DNA from 3 places in the Achromobacter sp. 1014246743 genome. Region 2 is predicted to be linked to each of the others. Evidence: predicted binding sites of a transcription regulator. Region 2 holds the regulator's gene; each other region holds the start of a gene.
The links. The regulator LexA, encoded in region 2, represses DNA repair genes until DNA is damaged. The targets are predictions, from matches to a motif close to ACTGTATNNNNATACAGT.
Positions count from the first base shown of each region.

Region 1 (7,227 bases), on a different contig from region 2:
GTAGACCGGCGGGTCAATGGACGCCGCGGCCCGGGGAATCAGTTCGTAGGGCCGCTTGAGGTAGTGGTACCCGTAGAGCGTCTCATAGATGCTGTAGGTATAAGGGGTTTCGTCGCCGGAATAAGAGCTGGCCGGGTCCAGGTACTTGGGCGAACGCTTGACGAAGGCGGAATACAGGGTGTTCTGGCCTTCGGCGCCGGACGGGTACGGGCTGTTGATGGGGCTGCTTTCCTGGGAGCAGCCCGCCAACGCCAGCAACAGCAGCATGGCCGCCGCCCAAAGCCGCTTCAAAGCAAGCATGGAAACCTTTCCTTCTATTCAGTGCGACAGAGAATAGCAAAGGTGCCCCTGCCCCAGTACCCAGGCATCCCCTTAGGGTTCTGCCGGGGGGTCAGCCGCACTGGCGCTGGCGCCAACAGTCGTAGCGCCACTTCCAGGGTTGCACGGGGTCCTTGCCCGCCCACAGGCCGCGGCCGGCGGCCTTGGCCTGGCGTTGCAGGCCGGGCATGGCCTGGTCGTGCAGATAGGCGCCCTGGCGGGCCGTGTAGGCCCAGGCGTAGCCGGCTTCGACCTGCAGGCGGTTGGCCGAGCGGCCATCTTCCAGGATCAGGGCGCACACTTCGCGGCCGTACTGGTCTTTTTCGTAGCACTGCGCGGTCAGGGTCTTGCCGGCCACCAGGTCGGCCAGGTTCTTGCGGGCGGCCTCGGCATAGGGCTGGCCGGGCTGGTCGGCGCCATGGCCCTCTTCGGGCGCATCGATGCTGTCCAGGCGGATGCGGCGTTGGCCGTCGGGCACGCGCAGCGTGACGGTATCGCCGTCGGCCACGTTGACGATCATGCCGGTCAAGGTATAGCTGCCGCTCGGCACGCCGCCTGCGGGGGCTGCCCCGGGTGTGCGTTGGGAGGCCGGCGCACTGGCGCCGGGCCGCTGGCCGCCCTGCCCCGACGGCTGCAGCCAGTTGACGATAGCGCCGGCCGCGGCCAGGACCAGGGCGACGATCAGGGCGGTCAGCTTGCTGGCGCCGCCAAAAGGAGATTTGCCGCGCACGGGCCGGGCTCCGGATAAAGAAACGAGAGGCAGTGTGCCACAAGCCCGGGCGGCGCAGGCAAGGCGCGGCTCACCCGGCGCCGGCGCCCTGCCGGCCTGGCAGGTCTAGAGCCAGCCCGACTTGCGGAAACGCCAGTACAGGAAGGAACAGACCGACGCGATCACCCCCAGGGTGACGGGATAGCCATACGGGGATTCCAGCTCGGGCATGAACTTGAAGTTCATGCCGTAGATGCCGGCGATGGCCGTAGGCACGGCCAGGATGGCGGCCCAGGACGCCAGCTTGCGCGTGGTGTCGTTCTGCGCGGCCTGGCCGATCATCAGGCTGGCTTCAAACGCGAAGGCCAGCGATTCGCGCAGCGCGTTGAACAGTTCATCGACGCGCGACACGCGGTCGGCCACTTCGCCGAAATACGGCCGGGCGTGTTCGTCCACGGCCGACATCTCGACGCGCGCCAGGCGGCGGCTGATCTCGACCAGCGGCGACACCACGGTGTGGATGCGCAACAGGTCGCGGCGCTGGCGATAGAGCTTGCGGATATCGGAATCTTTCGCGCCGCGGATCAGCAGCTTCTGCTCGGCGCCCTCGACCACCGATTCGATCTTGCCGGCGGCGGCCACGTAGCGGTCCACCAGCCAGTCCAGCAGTTCGGAGGCCACGTAGTCGCTGCCGCGCTTGAGCAGGTCGGGCGAGGCTTCCAGGCGTTCGCGCAAGGGGCTGTGGCCGGCGGTGGCGCCGCGCCGCACCGTGACCAGGAAGCCTTCGCCGATCAGGAATTGGGTTTCGCCGAAGATAGGGCGTTCGGCTTCGACCTCGACCGTGATGGCCACGATGAGCACCATGTTGCCGTAGTCGATGATCTTGGGCCGGCGGTGCGGCTCCAGCATTTCTTCCTGGTTCTTGTCGCAGGCGCCCAGCTCGCGGGCCACCTGGCCCAGCAGTTCGGGGCCGGGATTGCGCAGGCCCACCCACAGCATGCTGCGGTCCTGGTTGACGTACTGGCCCACTTCTTCGATGGGCACCTCGCGCTCGCGCCGGCCGTTCACATAGGCAATGGACGCCACGACCTCGCCTTTATGCGGATCGGTGGCGACGATTTCTTCGGTAGACATAGGCATCCTCCGGCTATGCGAGCCCTTGCGGAAACAGCGTATCGGTATGGGGCGATGATAGCCCAGCGCCGCTGTTCAGCCCTGGCCGAGGCCCCCCCCTGCTAGGCGAACAGGCTGCGCACCCGCTTGGCCACGTCCACCTGCGGCGCCTGCGGCTGCCGGGGTTCGCGCGGCCCGCCCGGCAGGTCGGGCAGCTTGGGCAGGTGGTCGAACAGCGGCAGCATGGCGTTGGTGATGTAGCGGGTGCGCGACCCGTACACATGGCGGTCGCCCATGCCGGTCTGCTGGTGCACATAGAAGCGCTGCGGCACGATCAGTTGCAGGCGTTCCTTGGCGCGCGTCATGGCCACGTACAGCAGGCGGCGCTCTTCTTCGATTTCCTCGGCCGTGCCGGTGCTCATGTCGGACGGTATGCAGCCATCGACCACGTTCAGCACGTACACGGCCTTCCATTCCTGGCCCTTGGCCGAATGGATGGTGGACAGGATCATGTAGTCTTCGTCGCGCGACGGGGCGCCGGATTCGTCGCTGGTGGCATCGGGCGGGTCCAGCGTCAGTTCGGTCAGGAAACGCTCGCGCGACGGATAGCCGGCGGCAATGCGCACCAGCTGGTCCAGGTCGGTCTTGCGCACCCGGGCGTCGTCGTACAGGCGTTCGAGCTGGCCGGCGTACCAGCGCAGCGCCAGGTCGACGTCGGCCGGCCAGCGCAGGCCCGGGTCGGCGAGCGCGGCATACGTATCGGCAAACGCGCCCCACTCGGCCTGGGCCGCCGCACCCGGCTTGAATTCGCGCAGCGCACGCAGCGGCTCGGCCGACTGCGCCATGGCGTCCATCAGCTTGCCGGCGGTGGCCGGCCCGATGCCGGGCAACAACTGCGCCACGCGAAAACCCGCCATGCGGCCGCGCGGGTTTTCGGCCCAGCGCAACAGCGACAGCAGGTCCTTGACGTGGGCCGCTTCCAGGAAGCGCAGCCCGCCGAATTTGACGAACGGGATATTGCGGCGGGTCAGTTCCAGTTCAAGCGCTGCACTGTGACTGGACGTGCGAAACAGCGCGGCCTGCGACTTCAGCGTGGCCCCGCCCTCGCGCTGGGCCAGCACCTGATCGGCCACCCAGCGGGCCTGCCCGCCTTCGTCGCTGACGGTGACCAGTTCGGGCAGTTGCGACGACGTGCGGTCGGTCCAGAGGTCTTTGGCGTAGCGCTCGGTCGCCAGGCCGATGACCGCGTTGGACGCGGTGAGAATGGGCTGGGTCGAGCGGTAATTGCGGTCCAGCGTGATGACCCGCGCCGGCTTGGGAAACTGCGTGGGGAAATCCAGGATATTGCGCACCGTGGCGGCGCGAAACGAATAGATGGACTGGGCGTCATCGCCCACCACCGTCAGGCCGCGGCCGTCGGGCTTCATGGCCAGCAGAATGGCCGATTGCAGGCGGTTGGTGTCCTGGTATTCGTCCACCAGCACATGGTCGAAGCGCCCGCCGACGTCGGCGGCAATGGCCGCATCGCCCATCATTTCGGCCCAGTACAACAGCAGGTCGTCGTAATCGAGCACCTGCTGGTCCTGCTTGGCCGCCACGTAGCCGCGAAACAGGCTCTTGAGCTCGTCTTCCCACTGCGCGCACCACGGGAACACGCTGTGCAGCACGTCGGCCACCGGCGTCTGGCTGTTGACCACCCGCGAATAGATCGCCAGGCAGGTGCCCTTGAGCGGAAAGCGCGACTTGGTGGACGACAGCCCAAGCTCGTGGCGAACCATGCCCATCAGGTCTTCGGCATCGCCCCGGTCATGGATGGTAAAGGCGTCGGACAGGCCGATGCGCTGGGCGCAATCGCGCAAAAGGCGCGCTCCGATGGCGTGGAACGTACCCGCCCATGGCAGCGACGGCGCCTGCTGGGTGCCGCGCAGGTTCATGACCCGTTGCAGCACCGACCCCACGCGGCGCTCCATTTCCTGGGCGGCGCGGCGCGAGAACGTCAACAGCAGCATGCGCTGCGGGTCGGCGCCGTTCAGGATCAGGTGAGCGACCCGGTGCGCCAAGGTGTTGGTCTTGCCTGACCCCGCCCCGGCGATGACCAGCAGGGGACCGTCGTCGCCCGTGCCGGCCACGCCGAATTCGGCGGCCTCGCGCTGGGCCGGATTCAGGTCGGCCAAGGGGTCGGGACGGCTGTTGGAAGGCGGAAGGGTCGGGTCGGACATGGCGCGCGGGGCTGGCAGCCAGGCGCGGAAAGGTCGGCCTGACAACTGGTTATATATCCAGGCATCATACCAGCCGCGGGCAATGTCCCGGCGGGAGTCTGGCGGGGACGGGGGAAGAAACGAGGACGGGTAGCGCGACGGTCGCTCGGCGCCCGGACGACTCAAGGTTTGGGTTGGGTCTTTTCGATGAACTGCTTCAATTCCGCCTCGGTCGCCTCGCCGGGTGGAGGCAGTCCCGGCAAAAAGCCCACAGCGCCAGGCCCAGACGCTGAAGGCTGTACACGCACTTCACCCCCAGGCAAGAAAATCGCCCAAACATAGCCGCTATAGGAAATGTCGTAAGGCAAGACCGGCGCGTCTCGTACCGTCAACGCATCCTGCCCGCGCTCGAACATGGAATCGGAGTTCCATTCGATCCGCATCGTCATGCCCGGCACCCACTCCCTTGGCAGGGAAACACAGCAAGTGCTGGATGTGTAAGCCTGCGCACGAGCGGTGCCTGCCCACGCTTGATTGATGAAAACCGGGCTCAAGCCCTCATCCAGATAATTGACGATACCCAATCGAACAGCAAGCGCCTCGGGGGTCGGCACGGGCTGTGTCGAAGCCAGACCAGCGATCAGGCTTGAAGCGCCCAGGAACATTGCCAACATAGATCGGCGAATCAGACGGGCACTGCCGTGTAGCGACTGACCGCGTGCACGTGAACGAAGAATCCGTATGCTCGGGCGCATGCCTACTGCTTGGGTTGGGTCTTTTCGATGAACTGCTTCAATTCCGCCTCGGTCGCCTCGCCGGGTGGAGGCAACCCCAACAAAAAGCCTTCCGCGCCAGGACGAGAGCGTGATGGTTGCAGCCGCACCTCTCCACCAGGCAGAAAAATGGCCCAGACATAACCATCGTGAAACGGCTCGTATGGCATGACCGGAACATCGCGAACCAATAGATCATTCTCGCCACGATAAAACATCGAATCAGAATTCCACTCCACCCTCATTGTCATTCCCGGCTTCCACTCGGTCGCAATGGCAACGCAGCAAGTGCTGGATGTGTAAGCCTGCGCACGAGCACTTCCCGCCCATGCACGATTGATGAAGACGGGACTCAAACCTTCGTCAAGGTAATTGATGATGCCTAACCGCACGCCAAGCGTTGCGGGAATAGGCATGGACTGCGTCCAACCAGCCACAGGCTGCCCTATCAACGCCATGCAAAAGGCTAAAGAGCATCCCCAACGAAGCGAGCGAAGTCGAGTGAACAGGCTGATCAGAAAATTGATTTTCTGCATACTCAGAATCGCGGAATGGCGTTGAAGTTTATTGGCATATTCTGCAGAGCACGCTGCGTATTCTCCCGGTCCTGCTGCGCCTCCCGTTGCGCCCGAACCTGAGGATTGGCGTAGACAGAGCGCCAGCGCAAATAGCCCCATTGAGAGTAAAACTCCCGTCCACCGGCCTGCAATGGCACGGCATTGGGATTTGCTCGATAGGCAACCAACTCTGCCCGCTCTTCCTTGCTGGGCATCAGTGGCCAGGCCAGGTCAGCCCGACCGGTCGATACATATTGTTCGGCCAGCTTTTCACGCTGGTCCAGTTGCTTGAGACGATCACGCTGGATGCTCATCCACACGTCGTCATCCTTGCCCAGAGGCTTGAACCAGGCCCTTGAATCGTGCACATAATTGTCCAGAAGATCAATCACCGCGGCGACGGGCCTGCCAGGAAGGTTCCAGACGGTGCGCATCTGATCCAGCCACATCTTCTCTTTGTTGCCTCGCAATGCCAACATGACACTGTCATAGAGCCGAGCGCCTTCCGCACCCGGCATCACATTCGGGGTTGAGCTGCGTTCAAGCGCATTGTTCGCAGTCAACGTTCGAACCTCCAGCAGCAACTCGTCGTTGGCTTGCACCAGATCCTCGTAGTCCTGAGGATTGTTCGCCTTGGCCCGCAGCGCACTGGGAATGCCGCCCAGCCACTCAGGCCCGCGATCAACACGAAAGCGTCGCCAGCGCACATACTGAACGTAGTGGTTGTACATGATTCGGCGGGTCGATGATTGCCCATTGGATATGTCGCGAGTGTTCTCGACGTAAGCATTGAATGCATTGCGCAGGTTGGCCGACACTTCAAACCGGGCCTTGTCGCGAGCAGGCGCCGTGTGCAACCTCAAGGGTACGCCGGCCGTCACGGCTTCCCGATACATATCGCACAGAGGAATTTGCGACAGCTTATCGTTATCCGCCATCCCTCGGCCTTGCTCTGCAGGCTTGTAGCCGCCTCCCACGTCTGAATGCACCCCCGGATAGACGATCTCTTCAAAGCCACGACCATCAATCAAGTCCAGCGGAAATGATCCTCGCACTTCGTGCGCCCCGACCATATGGACGCAGCGAGTGACCATACTTGGAACTTCCATGTCTTCCTTGCTTGCCCACGCGCCGTGGCCGTCCCACAATTCGCCAGGCGCCGACTGTGCAATGCCGGCCGAGGCCACGGTGTCGTACAAGCCCATGAAATCGATGACCACAGGAATGCCCCCAAGGCGCAAGACGCCGTCTCCGCGAGGGGTGTAAAAAGACATTCCTTCGGGAACATCGCAGGCGTCCTTGAGCCAATTGGCAAACACCCGTGCCTCGGCCGCGCCACGAGAGAAACCAAAGATAGAGACGCGAATGCGCTCGACTTTTGGATTTGTGGACAGGTAGCCGGACAGCATCTGCCGCATCTCACGGTTACGACGCGACAACACGGAATAGCGTGCCATATTGTTCGGTCTGGCTTTATGAACGCTCAGAACTCTCCAAACTGATGCAGCCAGACCTTGGGCGCGTCGAATCGCCACGTCCGCCGCGTCACCAGGCGTTGG
Region 1 is NZ_JCBANA010000062.1:1,901-9,127, reverse strand. Features, by position in the region: gene AC6LJ2_RS22800 (ABC transporter substrate-binding protein) at 1-300, opposite strand, end outside; gene AC6LJ2_RS22795 (thermonuclease family protein) at 392-1,048, opposite strand; gene AC6LJ2_RS22790 (magnesium and cobalt transport protein CorA) at 1,154-2,161, opposite strand; gene AC6LJ2_RS22785 (ATP-dependent helicase) at 2,263-4,359, opposite strand; gene AC6LJ2_RS22780 (DUF3304 domain-containing protein) at 4,521-5,012, opposite strand; gene AC6LJ2_RS22775 (DUF3304 domain-containing protein) at 5,096-5,647, opposite strand; gene AC6LJ2_RS22770 (phospholipase effector Tle1 domain-containing protein) at 5,650-7,227, opposite strand, start outside.
Region 1: AC6LJ2_RS22785 (ATP-dependent helicase) is a predicted target of LexA. The motif match lies at 4,404-4,421, and genes of this name have one in related genera.

Region 2 (7,227 bases):
TCGAAAAAGTCATCCGCGACCGCACCGAAAAGTCGGGCATCGGCTTCTCGGCCTCCGTGCGCGCCAAGTCCGAACGCGGCGTGGGCGAGCTGTTCTCGGAAGTCGAACCCGAAGACCTGATCAAGTTCGGCCTCATTCCCGAGCTGGTCGGCCGCCTGCCGGTGGTCGCCACGCTGGACGAACTCGACGAAGCGGCCCTGGTCCAGATCCTGACCGAGCCCAAGAACGCCTTGCTCAAGCAGTTCCAGAAGCTGTTCGCCATGGAAGGCGCCGAGCTGGACGTGCGCCCGGCAGCCTTGAAGGCGATCGCCCGCAAGGCGCTCAAGCGCAAGACCGGCGCCCGCGGCCTGCGCTCCATCATCGAGCAGGCGCTGCTCGACACCATGTATGACCTGCCGTCGCAAGGCAACGTCAAGCGCGTGGTGCTGGACGAAGGCGCGATCGAAGGCGAGGGCAAGCCCTTGCTGATCTACGCGGACGAAGAAAGCGCCGCCGAAAAGCCCGAGCGCGGAGAAGTCCGCGACGCCGCGGCCTGACGGTTATTTCAGAAAAACCCGTTCTCGTAACGGGTTTTTTTACCTCGGGGCCTGACCTTGAACGGATGGTCCCGGGGCGTGTCCAAGAAAACAAGGGAAACCGGCCGCTGTTTTTTTTGCCGTTTTGTTTATCCGGCAGCCGGGATCTTGAATTTTCGGCTATTGTTCCCATAACAGACGTAACTGACGAAGATGCCCGGGTATACCCGGGCATCCTGTCCCCGATACGCCGAGTCATACCGAGGAACCTCCTATGTCTGCCAGCCAGACCCTGCCTTCCGACCCGATCGACCTTCCCCTGCTGCCGCTGCGCGATGTCGTGGTGTTTCCGCACATGGTCATCCCGCTGTTCGTCGGCCGTCCGCGCTCGATCCGCGCGCTCGAGGTTGCGATGGAAGCGGGCAAGAGCATCATGCTGGTGGCCCAAAAGTCCGCCGGCAAGGATGATCCCACCCCCGAAGACGTCTACGAGATCGGCTGCGTCGCCGGCATCCTGCAGATGCTCAAGCTGCCCGACGGCACCGTCAAGGTGCTGGTCGAGGGTACCCAGCGTGCCCGCATCAACAGCATCGAAGACGCCGATTCGCACTTTACGTGCCAGGTCACGCCGATCGAACCGGATGCCGTCCAGGGCTCCGAAACCGAAGCCCTGCGCCGCGCGATCGTTGCCCAGTTCGAGCAATACGTCAAACTGAACAAGAAGATCCCTCCGGAGATCCTGACCTCGCTCGCCGGCATCGATGACGCCGGTCGCCTGGCCGATACGATCGCCGCGCATCTTCCGCTGAAACTCGAGCAGAAGCAGAAGATGCTCGAGATCGTCGGCACCTCCGAACGCCTTGAAGGCTTGCTCACGCAGCTGGAAACCGAAATCGACATTCTCCAGGTCGAGAAGCGGATTCGCGGCCGCGTGAAGAAGCAGATGGAAAAGAGCCAGCGCGACTACTACCTGAATGAGCAGGTCAAGGCCATTCAGAAAGAGTTGGGCGAGGGCGAAGAAGGCGCGGACATCGAAGAGCTCGAAAAGAAGATCATCGCTGCCCACATGCCCAAAGAGGCACGTAAAAAAGCCGATGCCGAGCTCAAGAAGCTCAAGCTCATGTCGCCCATGTCGGCCGAAGCCACCGTGGTGCGCAACTACATCGATACGCTCATCAACCTCCCCTGGAGAAAGAAGAGCAAGATCAACAATTCCATCGCCAACGCCGAGACCGTACTGGACAACGACCACTACGGCCTGGAAAAGGTGAAGGAACGCATCCTTGAATACCTTGCCGTGCAACAGCGCGTGGACAAGGTCAAGGCGCCTATCCTGTGCCTGGTCGGCCCTCCGGGCGTCGGCAAGACCTCGCTCGGCCAGTCCATCGCCAAGGCCACGAACCGCAAGTTCGTGCGCATGGCCCTGGGTGGCGTGCGCGACGAAGCCGAGATCCGCGGCCATCGTCGGACCTACATCGGTTCGATGCCGGGCAAGATCGTCCAGAACATGTCGAAGGTCGGCGTGCGCAATCCCTTGTTCCTGCTCGACGAAATCGACAAGCTGGGCATGGATTTCCGTGGCGATCCCTCGTCGGCGCTGCTCGAAGTGCTGGATCCTGAACAGAACCACACGTTCCAGGACCACTACATCGAGGTTGACTTCGATCTGTCCGACGTCATGTTCGTGGCGACCAGCAACACGCTGAACATTCCGCCGGCGCTGCTGGACCGCATGGAAGTGATCCGCCTGTCGGGTTACACCGAGGAAGAAAAGATCCACATCGCCCGCGACCATCTGCTGCCCAAGCTGATGAAGAACAACGGCGTGAAGGATACCGAGCTTACCGTCGACGACAGCGCCTTGCGCGACATCGTGCGCTACTACACCCGCGAAGCCGGTGTGCGTGCGCTCGAGCGCGAAGTGGGCAAGATCTGCCGCAAAGTCATCAAGCAATTGCTGACCCAGACCGATCGTGCCAAGGCCGAAGGCAAGACCCTCGAGGTCAAGCCGGTCAATGTCACGGGCGACAACCTGAGCGACTACCTCGGCGTGCGCCGCTACACCTTCGGCATGGCCGAAAAGGAAAACCAGATCGGTCAAGTGACCGGCCTGGCCTGGACGGAAGTCGGTGGCGACCTGCTCACGATCGAAGTGGCGGACATGCCCGGCAAGGGCGTGATCCAACGCACCGGTTCGCTGGGCGACGTGATGAAGGAATCGGTCGAAGCGGCTCGTACGGTGGTGCGCTCACGCGCCCGTCGCCTGGGCTTTGCAGACAGCGTGTTCGAGAAGCATGACATGCACGTGCACGTGCCGGAAGGCGCGACGCCCAAGGACGGTCCGTCTGCGGGTATTGCGATCACCACGGCCATGGTGTCGGCGCTGTCGCGCATCCCGGTGCGCGCCGATGTCGCCATGACGGGCGAAATCACGTTGCGTGGCGAAGTCCTGCCGATCGGCGGCTTGAAGGAAAAGCTGTTGGCCGCTCACCGCGGTGGCATCAAGACGGTCTTGATCCCGGAAGAAAACGTCAAGGATTTGGCGGAGATCCCGGACAACGTCAAGAACCATCTCGAGATCGTGCCGGTGCGCTGGATCGACAAGGTGCTGGAACTGGCCCTGGAACGCCTGCCCGAGCCGCTGGCCGAAGACGAGGCGGTGAAGGAACCGCTGGTGGCCAAGCCGGCCGAGCCGGGCTCGACGGACCCGGTGCTCAAGCACTGATGCTGGCCCGAGAGGCGCTGCTTGCGGCGCCTTCAACAAGAAACCCCGCCTTGGCGGGGTTTCTTTTTTAGGCTTGGCCGCACTGCGGCGTGTCTCGGCGACGCTGGCCGGGCGGGAGCCGTATAGAGAACCTGGAACGGCCTGCGAGGCCAGCCAGGCGCGGTTCAGTGGTGCATCAATGCAGTGCGTGGGTGCGGATCAGGCCGACCGCGATGCCTTCGAGCGCGAATTCCTGGTCGGCTTCGACCACGATGGTGTCGAAGTCGGGGTTTTCGGGCAGCAGTTCGATACGGCCGTGCTGGCGCTGCAGGCGCTTGACGGTGACGTCGTCGCCCAGGCGGGCCACCACGATCTGGCCGTTGCGGGCTTCGGAGGCCTTCTTGACGGCGAGCAGGTCGCCTTCGAGGATGCCGGCATCGCGCATGCTCATGCCGCGCACCTTGAGCAGGTAGTCGGGTGCCTGGGCGAACAGGCTGGAGTCGACGCCGATTTCGCGTTCGACGTGTTCGGCGGCCAGGATGGGGCTGCCGGCGGCCACCCGGCCTACCAACGGCAGCAGCAACTGCGCCAGGCCCGGCAGGGGCAGGGCGGCTTGCGTCGGGGCGGCCGAGGCGTCTTTCAGGCGGATGCCGCGCGAGGCGCCGGCCGTGAGCTCAATGGCGCCTTTGCGGGCCAGGGCCTTGAGATGGTCTTCGGCCGCGTTGGGCGAGCGAAATCCCAGGGCCAAGGCAATTTCGGCGCGGGTGGGCGGAAAGCCCGTGCGCGCGACGGTTTGCCGGATGAGGTCCAGGATTTGCTGTTGACGATCAGTGAGTTTGCTGGCCATGGCGATGATCCGTTTGGGGTCGGACTGTACATATATACAGCAGCATTCTGGGGGACATAACGCAAAAAAGCAAGCGGGTGTCGAGCGCCAGGGCAAGAGACCCATAAATCGCGGGCAATGAAAACGGGACCCGAAGGTCCCGTCTGGCTGGTGCCGGCAGTGCGAGGCGCTTTACAGCACCGCGGCGATGCCCTTGGCGACCTGGTCGATGTTGCCGCTGTTCAGGGCGGCAACGCAGATGCGGCCGCTGGAGACGGCATAGACGCCATGCTCTTCGCGCAGGCGGTCGACCTGGGCCGAGGTCAGGCCCGAGTACGAGAACATGCCGCGTTGCTGCAGCACGAAGCTGAAGTCCTGCTTGCCGCCGTGTTCCTTGATTTTCTCGACCAGTTGCTTGCGCATCAGGCGGATACGGTCGCGCATGGCGCCGAGTTCCTGTTCCCACATGGCGAACAGTTCAGGCGTGTTCAGCACCGTCGAGACGATCGTGCCGCCGTGGGTGGGCGGGTTGGAATAGTTGGTGCGGATGACGCGCTTGAGCTGGCTCAGGACGCGGGTGGCCTGGTCTTTGCTGCCGGCCACGACGGTCAGGGCGCCGACGCGCTCGCCGTACAGCGAGAACGACTTCGAGAACGACGAGCTGATGAACATGGTCATGTTCAGGTCGGCGAACAGGCGCACGACGGCGGCATCTTCCTTGAGGCCTTCGCCGAAACCCTGGTAGGCGATGTCCAGGAACGGGACCAGGTTGTTTTCCTTCACGACGGCGGCGATCTGCTGCCATTGTTCGAAGGTGGGGTCCACGCCCGTGGGGTTGTGGCAGCAAGCGTGCAGCACGACGACGGTCTGGGCCGGCGCGGCCTTCAGCGCGGCCAGCATGCCATCGAAATTCAGGCCACGGGTGGCGGCATCGTAGTAGGCGTAGGTGCCGACTTCGAAGCCGGCGCGTTCGAACAGCGCGCGGTGGTTTTCCCAGCTGGGGTCGCTGATCAGGACCTTGGCGGTCGGCAGCAGCTGGCGCAGGAAGTCGGCGCCGATCTTGAGGGCGCCGGTGCCGCCCAGGGCCTGGGTGGTGAGGACGCGGCCTTCGGTCACCAGGGGGGAATCCTTGCCGATCAGCAGGGCTTGCGCGCCCTGGTTGTAGCCGGCGATGCCCTCGATCGGCAGATAGCCGCGGGCAGCGGCGGCTTCGATGCGGGCGATTTCGGCCTTGCGCACCGCGCCCAGCAGGGGAATCCGGCCCTGGTCGTCGTAGTACACGCCAACGCCCAGGTTGACTTTACCGGGGCGGGTATCCGCGTTGTATTGTTCGTTCAGACCAAGAATGGGGTCGCGCGGCGCGAGTTCGACGGAATCGAAAAGGGTGCTCATGGGACTCTGCTGAGGGTGAGTGGACGCAGTGGGAAGTGCTGTGGATAATGGGGGGTTTACCCTGGGAACAGTCTAGCATGCCTAAGAGCGCAATAGACCCAAGTACGGCGGGTGCCGCAGCCGCGGGTTCGACCACCGATCCGGCCGGCGCAGCCCCCGTTGCGGCGGCGCCCGGTGCAGGCCCGGCGGGTGCCGGATTCGTGGATTTCCCGGATAGCCCGTTTCATCTGTACCAGCCTTACCCGCCGGCCGGCGACCAGCCTGCGGCCATCGAGGGCCTGGTCCAGGGGGTGCAGGACGGCCTGATGTTCCAGACCCTGCTGGGTGTGACCGGGTCGGGCAAGACCTACACCATGGCCAACGTCATCGCCCAGCTCGGGCGGCCGGCCCTGGTTCTGGCCCCGAACAAGACCCTGGCGGCGCAGTTGTACGCCGAAATGCGCGAGTTCTTCCCCAAGAATGCGATCGAGTATTTCGTTTCGTATTACGACTACTACCAACCCGAAGCCTACGTACCCACGCGCGACCTGTTCATTGAAAAGGACTCGTCCATCAACGAGCACATCGAGCAGATGCGCCTGTCGGCGACCAAGAGCCTTCTCGAACGTCGCGACACGATCATCGTCGGCACGGTGTCGTGCATCTACGGTATCGGCAACCCGGGCGACTATCACGCGATGGTGCTGATCCTGCGCGCGGGCGACCAGATCTCGCGGCGCGAGATCCTGGCGCGGCTGGTTGCCATGCAGTACACCCGCAACGACGCGGAATTCACCCGCGGCGTGTTCCGGGTGCGCGGCGAAACCATCGACATCTTCCCGGCCGAAAGCGCCGAACTGGCGCTGCGGCTGACCTTGTTCGATGACGAAATCGAAAGCCTGGAGCTGTTCGATCCGCTGACCGGCCGTATCCGCCAGAAGCTGCCGCGCTTTACCGTCTACCCTGGCTCGCACTATGTGACCCCGCGCGATACGGTCATGCGTGCCATCGAGACCATCAAGGAAGAACTGCGCGACCGGGTCAAGCGCTTTGTCGATGACGGCCATCTGGTCGAGGCCCAGCGTCTGGAGCAGCGCACCCGTTTCGACCTGGAAATGCTGCAGGAGCTGGGGTTCTGCAAAGGCATCGAAAACTACTCGCGGCATCTGTCAGGCGCGGCGCCGGGCGATCCGCCGCCCACGCTGATCGACTACCTGCCGTCCGATGCCCTGATGTTCATCGACGAAAGCCACGTCACCATCGGCCAGCTCAGCGCCATGTACCGCGGCGACCGCTCGCGCAAGGAAACGCTGGTGCAGTACGGCTTCCGGTTGCCGTCGGCGCTGGATAACCGGCCGCTCAAACTCGAGGAATTCGAGGCGCGGATGCGCCAATGCGTGTTCGTCTCGGCCACGCCCGCCGCCTACGAGAAAGAGCACACCGACAATGTGATCGAGCAGGTGGTGCGGCCCACCGGTCTGGTCGACCCGATCGTCGAGGTGCTGCCTGCCCGCACGCAGGTGGACGACTTGCTGGGCCAGATCAAGGTGCGCGTGGGACAGGGCGAGCGGGTGCTGGTCACCACGCTGACCAAGCGCATGGCCGAGGACCTGACCGACTTCCTGTCTGAACACGGGGTACGGGTGCGCTACCTGCACTCGGACATCGACACGGTCGAGCGCGTCGAAATCATCCGCGACCTGCGCCTGGGCACGTTCGACGTGCTGGTGGGGATCAACCTGCTGCGCGAAGGCCTGGATATTCCGGAAGTGTCGCTGGTGGCCATCCTGGACGCCGACAAGGAAGGGTTC
Region 2 is NZ_JCBANA010000020.1:70,069-77,295, forward strand. Features, by position in the region: gene clpX (ATP-dependent Clp protease ATP-binding subunit ClpX) at 1-536, shown strand, start outside; gene lon (endopeptidase La) at 790-3,240, shown strand; gene lexA (transcriptional repressor LexA) at 3,416-4,066, opposite strand; gene AC6LJ2_RS10900 (amino acid aminotransferase) at 4,238-5,437, opposite strand; gene uvrB (excinuclease ABC subunit UvrB) at 5,638-7,227, shown strand, end outside.

Region 3 (7,227 bases), on a different contig from region 2:
CTGCACGCGCTTGCGGGTGCCTTCAACGACGTTCACGCTCACGATGACGGTGTCACCAGGAGCAAATTCAGGCTTGGCTTGGCCGCCGGTCAGGCGGGCAATCTCTTCCTGTTCCAGGATAGCGATAAGGTTCATGAGAACTCCTAGATCATCGTGCCTTTGCGGACTAAAACGCTTTGCCGTTCGATGTTGGTTAGGCCGTTAAAACCCATTGGCCTTGTACCGCAAGCAGAGGATGAGATTTGGCAAACCAATGATTCTACACCAAAATTTGCCCGGGGCGTCAGGTAACATGGAGGCCTGCCTATCGCTTTGCGGTACCCTAGCGGTTCCTGTAACAAACACGTCACAAGACGCTGTCTTTCCCCATGTCGTATTCGTCCCTGATATTGGTCGTCCTGGCGGCGATGGCCCACGCAACGTGGAATCTACTCGCCAAGCGCGCGGCCATGGTGGGCGCCCCCTTCGTGTTTGCCTACGGGCTATGCGCCTCGGTGCTGTACGCACCCTGGGTGGTGTGGGTGCTGCTGCACGACGGCATGACATGGACCTGGCCTGTGGTGGGGGCCATTTTGACGTCCAGCCTGTTGCATCTGGGCTACAGCCTGTGCCTGCAGCGCGGCTACCAGGTGGCGGACCTGTCGGTGGTGTACCCGATCGCCCGGGGCACCGGCCCGTTGCTCTCGACCACCGGCGCCTTTTTGCTGCTGCGCGAACCCGCCACGGGCACCGGCATCGCGGGCATGCTGTGCGTGGTGATCGGCGTGCTGTTGATCGCCACGCAAGGTCGGCTGTCGATTTTCCGCAACCCCCAGGCCTGGGTGGGCGTGCGCTGGGGCATGGTGATCGGACTGTTCATTGCCGCCTACACCGTCGTGGACGCCTATGGCGTGAAGGTGCTGTTGATCAGCCCGGTGCTGTTCGACTGGTTTACCTGCGTGACCCGCACCACCATGATGACTCCCCACATGCTGCGCCGACGCGCCCAGGCCTGGGAATCCATGCGCGGCCACTGGCACCTGGCGCTGGCCGTGGGCCTGCTGTCGCCGCTAGGCTACATCCTGGTGCTGTATGCCCTGCGCAATGGCGCGCCACTGAGCCTGGTGGCCCCCGCGCGGGAAATGTCGATGATGCTGGGCACCCTGGCCGGCATGTTCCTCTTGCGCGAGAAAGTGGGCCCGGGCCGGCTGGCAGGTTGCCTGGCGATTCTGGCCGGCGTGGTGCTGCTGGGGTCGACCTGACCCCGGCGAGGGTCAGAATCCGCCGGCGGCGCCCAGCCACATCAGCGCGGGGATCATTGCGCCCCACGCCAGCACCAGCACCACATCCACCACCATGCTCTTGATGCTGACCTGATCGGACACCGGCTCGACCGTGGCGTTGCCCAGGCTGCGTTCGCGCGGGCCGCGCACGACGTTGCCGGCAGCGGGCACCGCCACATCGGTCGCGGCCGGCGGAAACGGCCACTTGCCCGGCAGGGTGCCGGAACGGCTGCCCTTGCCGGTATCGGCCGCGGCCGTCCCGGACGACGCTACGCCGCCCACCCCCAACGTCAGGTCCATCGCCTGCCCCCGTGCCCCGGGCGCGGCCGTCCAGGGCATGTCCAGTTCGCTGAAACGGGCGCCAAACGTCCGAACGCGTTGCACGGCGCGGCGCAGCGGGGTCAGCGATACGGCGGCAAGATCGTCCGGCAGGACGGAAAGTTGAGCGGTGTTCATAGGAACTCCTTGGTAGCGCGGTAAAAACGACAGTCAGGATCGACGGGTAATAACAGCGGCCCAGCCAGACGGACGACAGCGGCCGTCCGACACCCAGGCGTCAGTCAAATAAGGACAGCTGCCCGGCAGCCACGGCGCGCCATTGGCGCTCGCCGCGCACCAAGGCGCCGCCCGCAGGCGGGACGCTGGAAAAAGGGACCCCTGAAGACGCTTTCGCGCCAACCGGGGATAGGAAAACGGGGGAATCGGGCACACCGGCGGCCGCCGAAAACAAGGAGTCGGCGCCACCCGCCGCCAAGGGCGGCTGGAAACGGTCGGTATCCAGCGCCAGGCGATGGCGGTTCAGGCCCAGCTTGCGGGTGGCCACGGCAAACCGCTGGCGCAGCAGGTCGGCCCAGATGCCGGTGCCGCGCATGCGCGAGCCGAAGTTGGGATCGTTGCGACGGCCATTGCGCAGGTCTTCGATGCGGTGCAGCACGCGCTGGGCGCGATCCGGGTAGTGTGCGTTGAGCCAGTCTTCGAACAGGGTTTTGACTTCCCAGGGCAGCCGGATGACGGTGTAGCTGGCGTAATGCGCGCCGGCCGCCTTGGATTCCTGCAGGATGTGTTCCATGGCGTCGTCGTTGATGAACGGGATAACGGGCGCCACCAGCACCCCGACCGGCACGCCGGCGTCCGTGAGGTTGCGCACGGCTTCCAGGCGGCGCCAGGGCGCGGCGGCGCGCGGTTCCAGCGTGCGGGCCATGCCGGCGTCCAGCGTGGTGATGCTCATGTAGACCACCACCAGCTTCTGTTCGGCCAGCGCAGCCAGGAGGTCCAGGTCACGGGCGACCAGCGCGTTCTTGGTGACGATGGTGACCGGGTGCCGGGTTTCCAGCATCAGTTCGAGCATGCCGCGCGTCAGGCGCCAATCGCGCTCGATGGGCTGGTAGGCGTCGGTAGCCGACCCGATATTGATGGGCGACGGCTTGTACCCCGGCCGGCTGATTTCGGCCCGCAGCGCCTGGACCGCATTGGCCTTGGCCACGAGGCGGGTTTCGAAGTCCAGCCCGGGGGAATAGCCCAGGTAGGAATGGGTGGGCCGGGCATAGCAGTAGACGCAGCCGTGTTCGCACCCGCGGTACGGGTTGACTGCCACGTCGAAGGGAATGTCGGGCGAATCATTGCGCGACAGGATCTTGCGGGCTTCTTCGGCAGTGACGGTCGTCTTGGGGGCCGCGGGCGCCAGTCGGGCGTCGGGCAGGATGGGAATGACTTTGGGGGAAATATCGGGGACAGCATCGACGAAATCAGCCGGAAGACCCGAAGCGGACCAGCCGTCGTCGACCTGCACGCGGTCATCGCGCTGAAAGCGATGCCGAACATTAGTAACCGCACCCCGACCGCGCAAGGCGGCGGGGGCGGCAGCCGGGGACCCAGAACCGGCGGGAAAAGAATGATCGGTGCGTGCCATGAAAACTACTGTACAAAAACACAGTGGTTTTGACAAGCACCAAAAGCCTTTTCGTAAGACAGCCCCACTTTACCGCAAGACGAAGACGCCGTCCGGAGAATTCGATTTCATCTTGCGATATCGCCCGGAAACCCGCACCAGCATTAGGTTTGGAATAAAAACAACACCCCATTTCACGACCCATGGGACGCTGTTTTCCGGCCCGCCTGCGGTTTACCGAAGCATGCCCGCCGCCGCCGTCTGATGCGTGGCCTCGTCGATCAAAATGAAGGCGCCGGTCGCCGCCACATCGTCGTATCGATCGACCGCCAACGCTTCACGCGTGGTGAACGTGACGCGACCGATGTCGTTCATGCGCAGCGTGCCTTCCGTGTTCTGCACTTCCTGCAGTTCGTGGATATCGCGATGAGACAGCACCGCGCGAATCTTCGCCGATGTCAGTCGCGTGCCATGCTTGAGCAAATACTTGCGCGCAGGATTCAGCGGCTGCGTGTCGAGCCAGCACAGCTCGGCTTCGAACTCGCGCGCGACTTGCGCTTGCGCCTGCGCGTGCACGATCACGTCGCCGCGCGACACGTCGACATCACGGTCCAGCACCAAGGTGACCGAATCGCCGGCCACCGCTTCATCGAGCACGCGGTCGAACACGCGCACCTCGCGCACGCGCGCCGTCACACCCGACGGCTGCACGGCGATCTCGTCGCCCGGACGCAGTACGCCGCTGGCGATGCGGCCCGCATAGCCGCGGAAGTCGTCCTTGCGATCGCCATCGTGGCGCGCCACCCATTGCACCGGAAAACGCAGCGGGCCGCTGCGGCCATCGCCGGACAGGTCCAGCGATTCCAGCAGCGTCAGCAGCGGCTGCCCCGTGTACCAGGGCGTCTTGTCCGACAGCGTCACCACGTTGTCGCCATTCAGCGCTGACAGCGGCAGCGCATCGAAGTGCGCGATGCCGAGTTTGCCCGCCAGGTCGGCATAGGCGTCGCGGATGCGCTCGAACACCGCGCGGTCCCAGTCCACCAGATCCATCTTGTTGACCGCCACCACGATGTGGCGGATGCCCAGCAGGCGAGCGATGGTGCTGTGGCGCTTGGTCTGCGGCAAGAGCTTGCCATCGGCTGCGCGGGTGGCGTCGATCAGGATCACCGCCACGTCCGCCGTGGATGCGCCCGTCACCATGTTGCGGGTGTACTGCTCGTGGCCCGGCGCGTCGGCGATGATGAACTTGCGGGCGGGCGTCGAGAAGTAGCGGTAGGCCACGTCGATCGTGATGCCCTGCTCGCGCTCGGCCTCCAGGCCATCGGTCAGCAGCGAGAAGTCGATGCCGCCTTCGGCCACGCGCTTGTACTTGGCGCGCGAGATCGCATCCAGCTGGTCGGCGAACACGCCCTTGCTGTCATACAGCAGGCGGCCGATCAGCGTGGATTTGCCGTCGTCGACCGAACCGGCCGTGATCAGGCGCAGCACGCCCGTGCCGGCGCCCGAAAGAAAAGAATCGTTTACTGCATTCATGTGCGTCCCCTGTGGCCGGCGCTGCGCCGGCCGCTCGTGCAATCAGAAATAGCCTTCTTTCTTGCGGCGCTCCATCGAGGCCTCGGAAGTCTGGTCGTCCATGCGCGTGGCGCCGCGCTCGGTGATATCGGTCACGGCCGTCTCGGCGATGATGGCGGCGGTGTCGGCGGCGCCGGACGCCACCGGGCAGGTGCAGGAGATATCGCCCACCGTGCGGAACCGCACCGGCAGGCGCTCGACCGTCTCGCCGTCCTGCGGCGGCGTCAGGCGCGTCACGGGCACGAGCAAGCCCTTGCGCCGGATCACCTCGCGCTCATGGCTGAAATAGATGGGCGGCAGGGCCAGCTGCTCGCGCTGGATGTATTGCCAGACGTCCAGTTCGGTCCAGTTCGAGATCGGGAACACCCGCATGTTCTCGCCGCGATGCACCCGCGTGTTGAACAGGCTCCACAGTTCCGGGCGCTGGGCCTTCGGGTCCCATTGGCCGAACTCGTCACGAAACGAGAAGATGCGCTCCTTGGCACGCGCCTTTTCCTCGTCGCGGCGGGCGCCGCCGATGCAGGCGTCAAAGCCGAATTCCTCGATCGCCTCCAGCAGCGTCACGGCCTGGGCCGCGTTGCGCGAATCGGTCTCGCGGCGCAGCACCACGCTGCCACGCTTGATCGAGTCTTCCACGCTGCGCACGATCAGCGTCTCGCCCAGCTCGGCGGCGCGGGCATCGCGAAAGGCGATGACCTCGTCGAAGTTGTGGCCGGTGTCGATGTGCATCAACGGAAACGGGAAGCGCCCGGGGCGAAAGGCCTTCTCGGCCAGGCGCAGCAGCACCACCGAGTCCTTGCCGCCCGAAAACAGCAGCACGGGCTTTTCGCTCTCGGCGGCCACCTCGCGCATGATGAATATGGCTTCCGATTCCAGCCAGTCCAGGTGGCTGCGTTGGATCACTGCGGACATAGGTATTCCCCTAAAACAGATTTCTGATGGGTGGCGAGCGTCACGCGCGTTCCGGCACGACGCTGATGACCCGGTTGCCTGCGTGCAGGCCGCATTCCTTGGAGTCCGACGACTCCCACCACCACCGCCCCGCCCTCAGGTCTTCGCCCGGACGGATCGCGCGGGTACAGGGTTCGCAGCCGATGGACGGATAGCCCTGGTCGTGCAACGGGTTGTAGGGAATGCCCAGGGCGCGGATGACGCCCCAGACATCCGCTTCGCTCCAGTCGGCCAGCGGGTTGAACTTGTAGAGACCGAAGGTCTTGTCGTCTTCTTCCAGGTGCAGTTCGCCGCGCGTGGTCGACTGCGCCCGCCGCTGACCCGTGATCCAGGCGCCCCGGCCGGCCAGCGCACGCTTGAGCGGCTCGACCTTGCGAATCTGGCAACAGGCTTTGCGCAGGTCCACGCTTTCGTAGAAGGCAAAGGCGCCGTGCTCGGCCACGTGCTGCTCGACGGCGGCCGCCACCGGCCGATACACGGTGACGTCGCGCCCATAGCGCTGGCGCACGGCGTCCAGCACCCCCAGCGTTTCGGCGTGCAGGCGGCCGGTGTCCAGCGTGAAGACCTCCAGGTCCAGCCCCGATTCATAGATGGCGTGCGTCAGCACCATGTCCTCGGCCGCCAGGGACGAGGCCAGCGCAGCGTCGGGATAGCGCTGTGGGATAGCCGCAAGGCGGGACGTCAGTTCAGCCCAGCGCGCCGCCAGCACCGGATCGGCATCCAGCCCGGCCTGCGAAGACAGTTCGGTCGTGGTCATGATTGCACCGCAAAAATGCGTGCCCGCCGCGGACGGGCCAACAAGGTTTCGCCATCTTTCAGGCCCAATTCCCGGTACAGGTGCTCGGGCACCTCGGCCTCGATGATGGCGTCGGAGTCCTGGCGCGTCAGTTCCAGATAGGCGCTGGGACCGGCCAGATAGGCATGGGCCAGGCGTACCGGGATGCCGGCACCGCCGGCCTGATAGCGTTCGATATCCAGTTCATGCGGCCGCACATAGGCGGTGGCACGCTGGTTTTCGGCCTGCGCCAGCTCGGGCGCCGGCAGCGACAGGCCCGCGCCTTCCCACACGCCCCGGCTGGCCACGCCTTGAAGCTGATTGACGTCGCCCAGAAAGCCGTAGACGAACGGCGTGGCCGGCTCTTCCCAGACTTCGCGCGGCGTGCCCACCTGTTCGATCTTGCCCGCATTCATCAGCACCACCCGGTCGGCCACCTCCAGCGCCTCTTCCTGGTCGTGCGTGACGAACACGCTGGCCACATTCAGTTCGTCGTGCAGCCGGCGCAACCAGCGACGCAGCTCCTTGCGCACCTTGGCGTCGAGCGCGCCGAACGGCTCGTCCAGCAGCAGCACGCGGGGTTCCACCGCCAAGGCGCGCGCCAGGGCGATGCGTTGGCGCTGGCCGCCCGACAGCTGGGCCGGGTAGCGGTCCGCCAGCCAATCCAGTTGCACCAGCCCCAGCAGGTCATGCACCTTGCGCCGGATCTGGTCTTCCGCGGGCCGTTGCGAACGATGCTTGACCCGCAGTCCAAAGGCCACGTTCTCGAACACGGTCAT
Region 3 is NZ_JCBANA010000029.1:15,707-22,933, reverse strand. Features, by position in the region: gene rplS (50S ribosomal protein L19) at 1-135, opposite strand, end outside; gene AC6LJ2_RS14055 (EamA family transporter) at 369-1,241, shown strand; gene AC6LJ2_RS14050 (hypothetical protein) at 1,254-1,718, opposite strand; gene AC6LJ2_RS14045 (PA0069 family radical SAM protein) at 1,819-3,171, opposite strand; gene AC6LJ2_RS14040 (sulfate adenylyltransferase subunit 1) at 3,385-4,683, opposite strand; gene cysD (sulfate adenylyltransferase subunit CysD) at 4,726-5,634, opposite strand; gene AC6LJ2_RS14030 (phosphoadenylyl-sulfate reductase) at 5,675-6,430, opposite strand; gene AC6LJ2_RS14025 (sulfate/molybdate ABC transporter ATP-binding protein) at 6,427-7,227, opposite strand, start outside.
Region 3: AC6LJ2_RS14045 (PA0069 family radical SAM protein) is a predicted target of LexA. The motif match lies at 3,179-3,196, and genes of this name have one in related genera.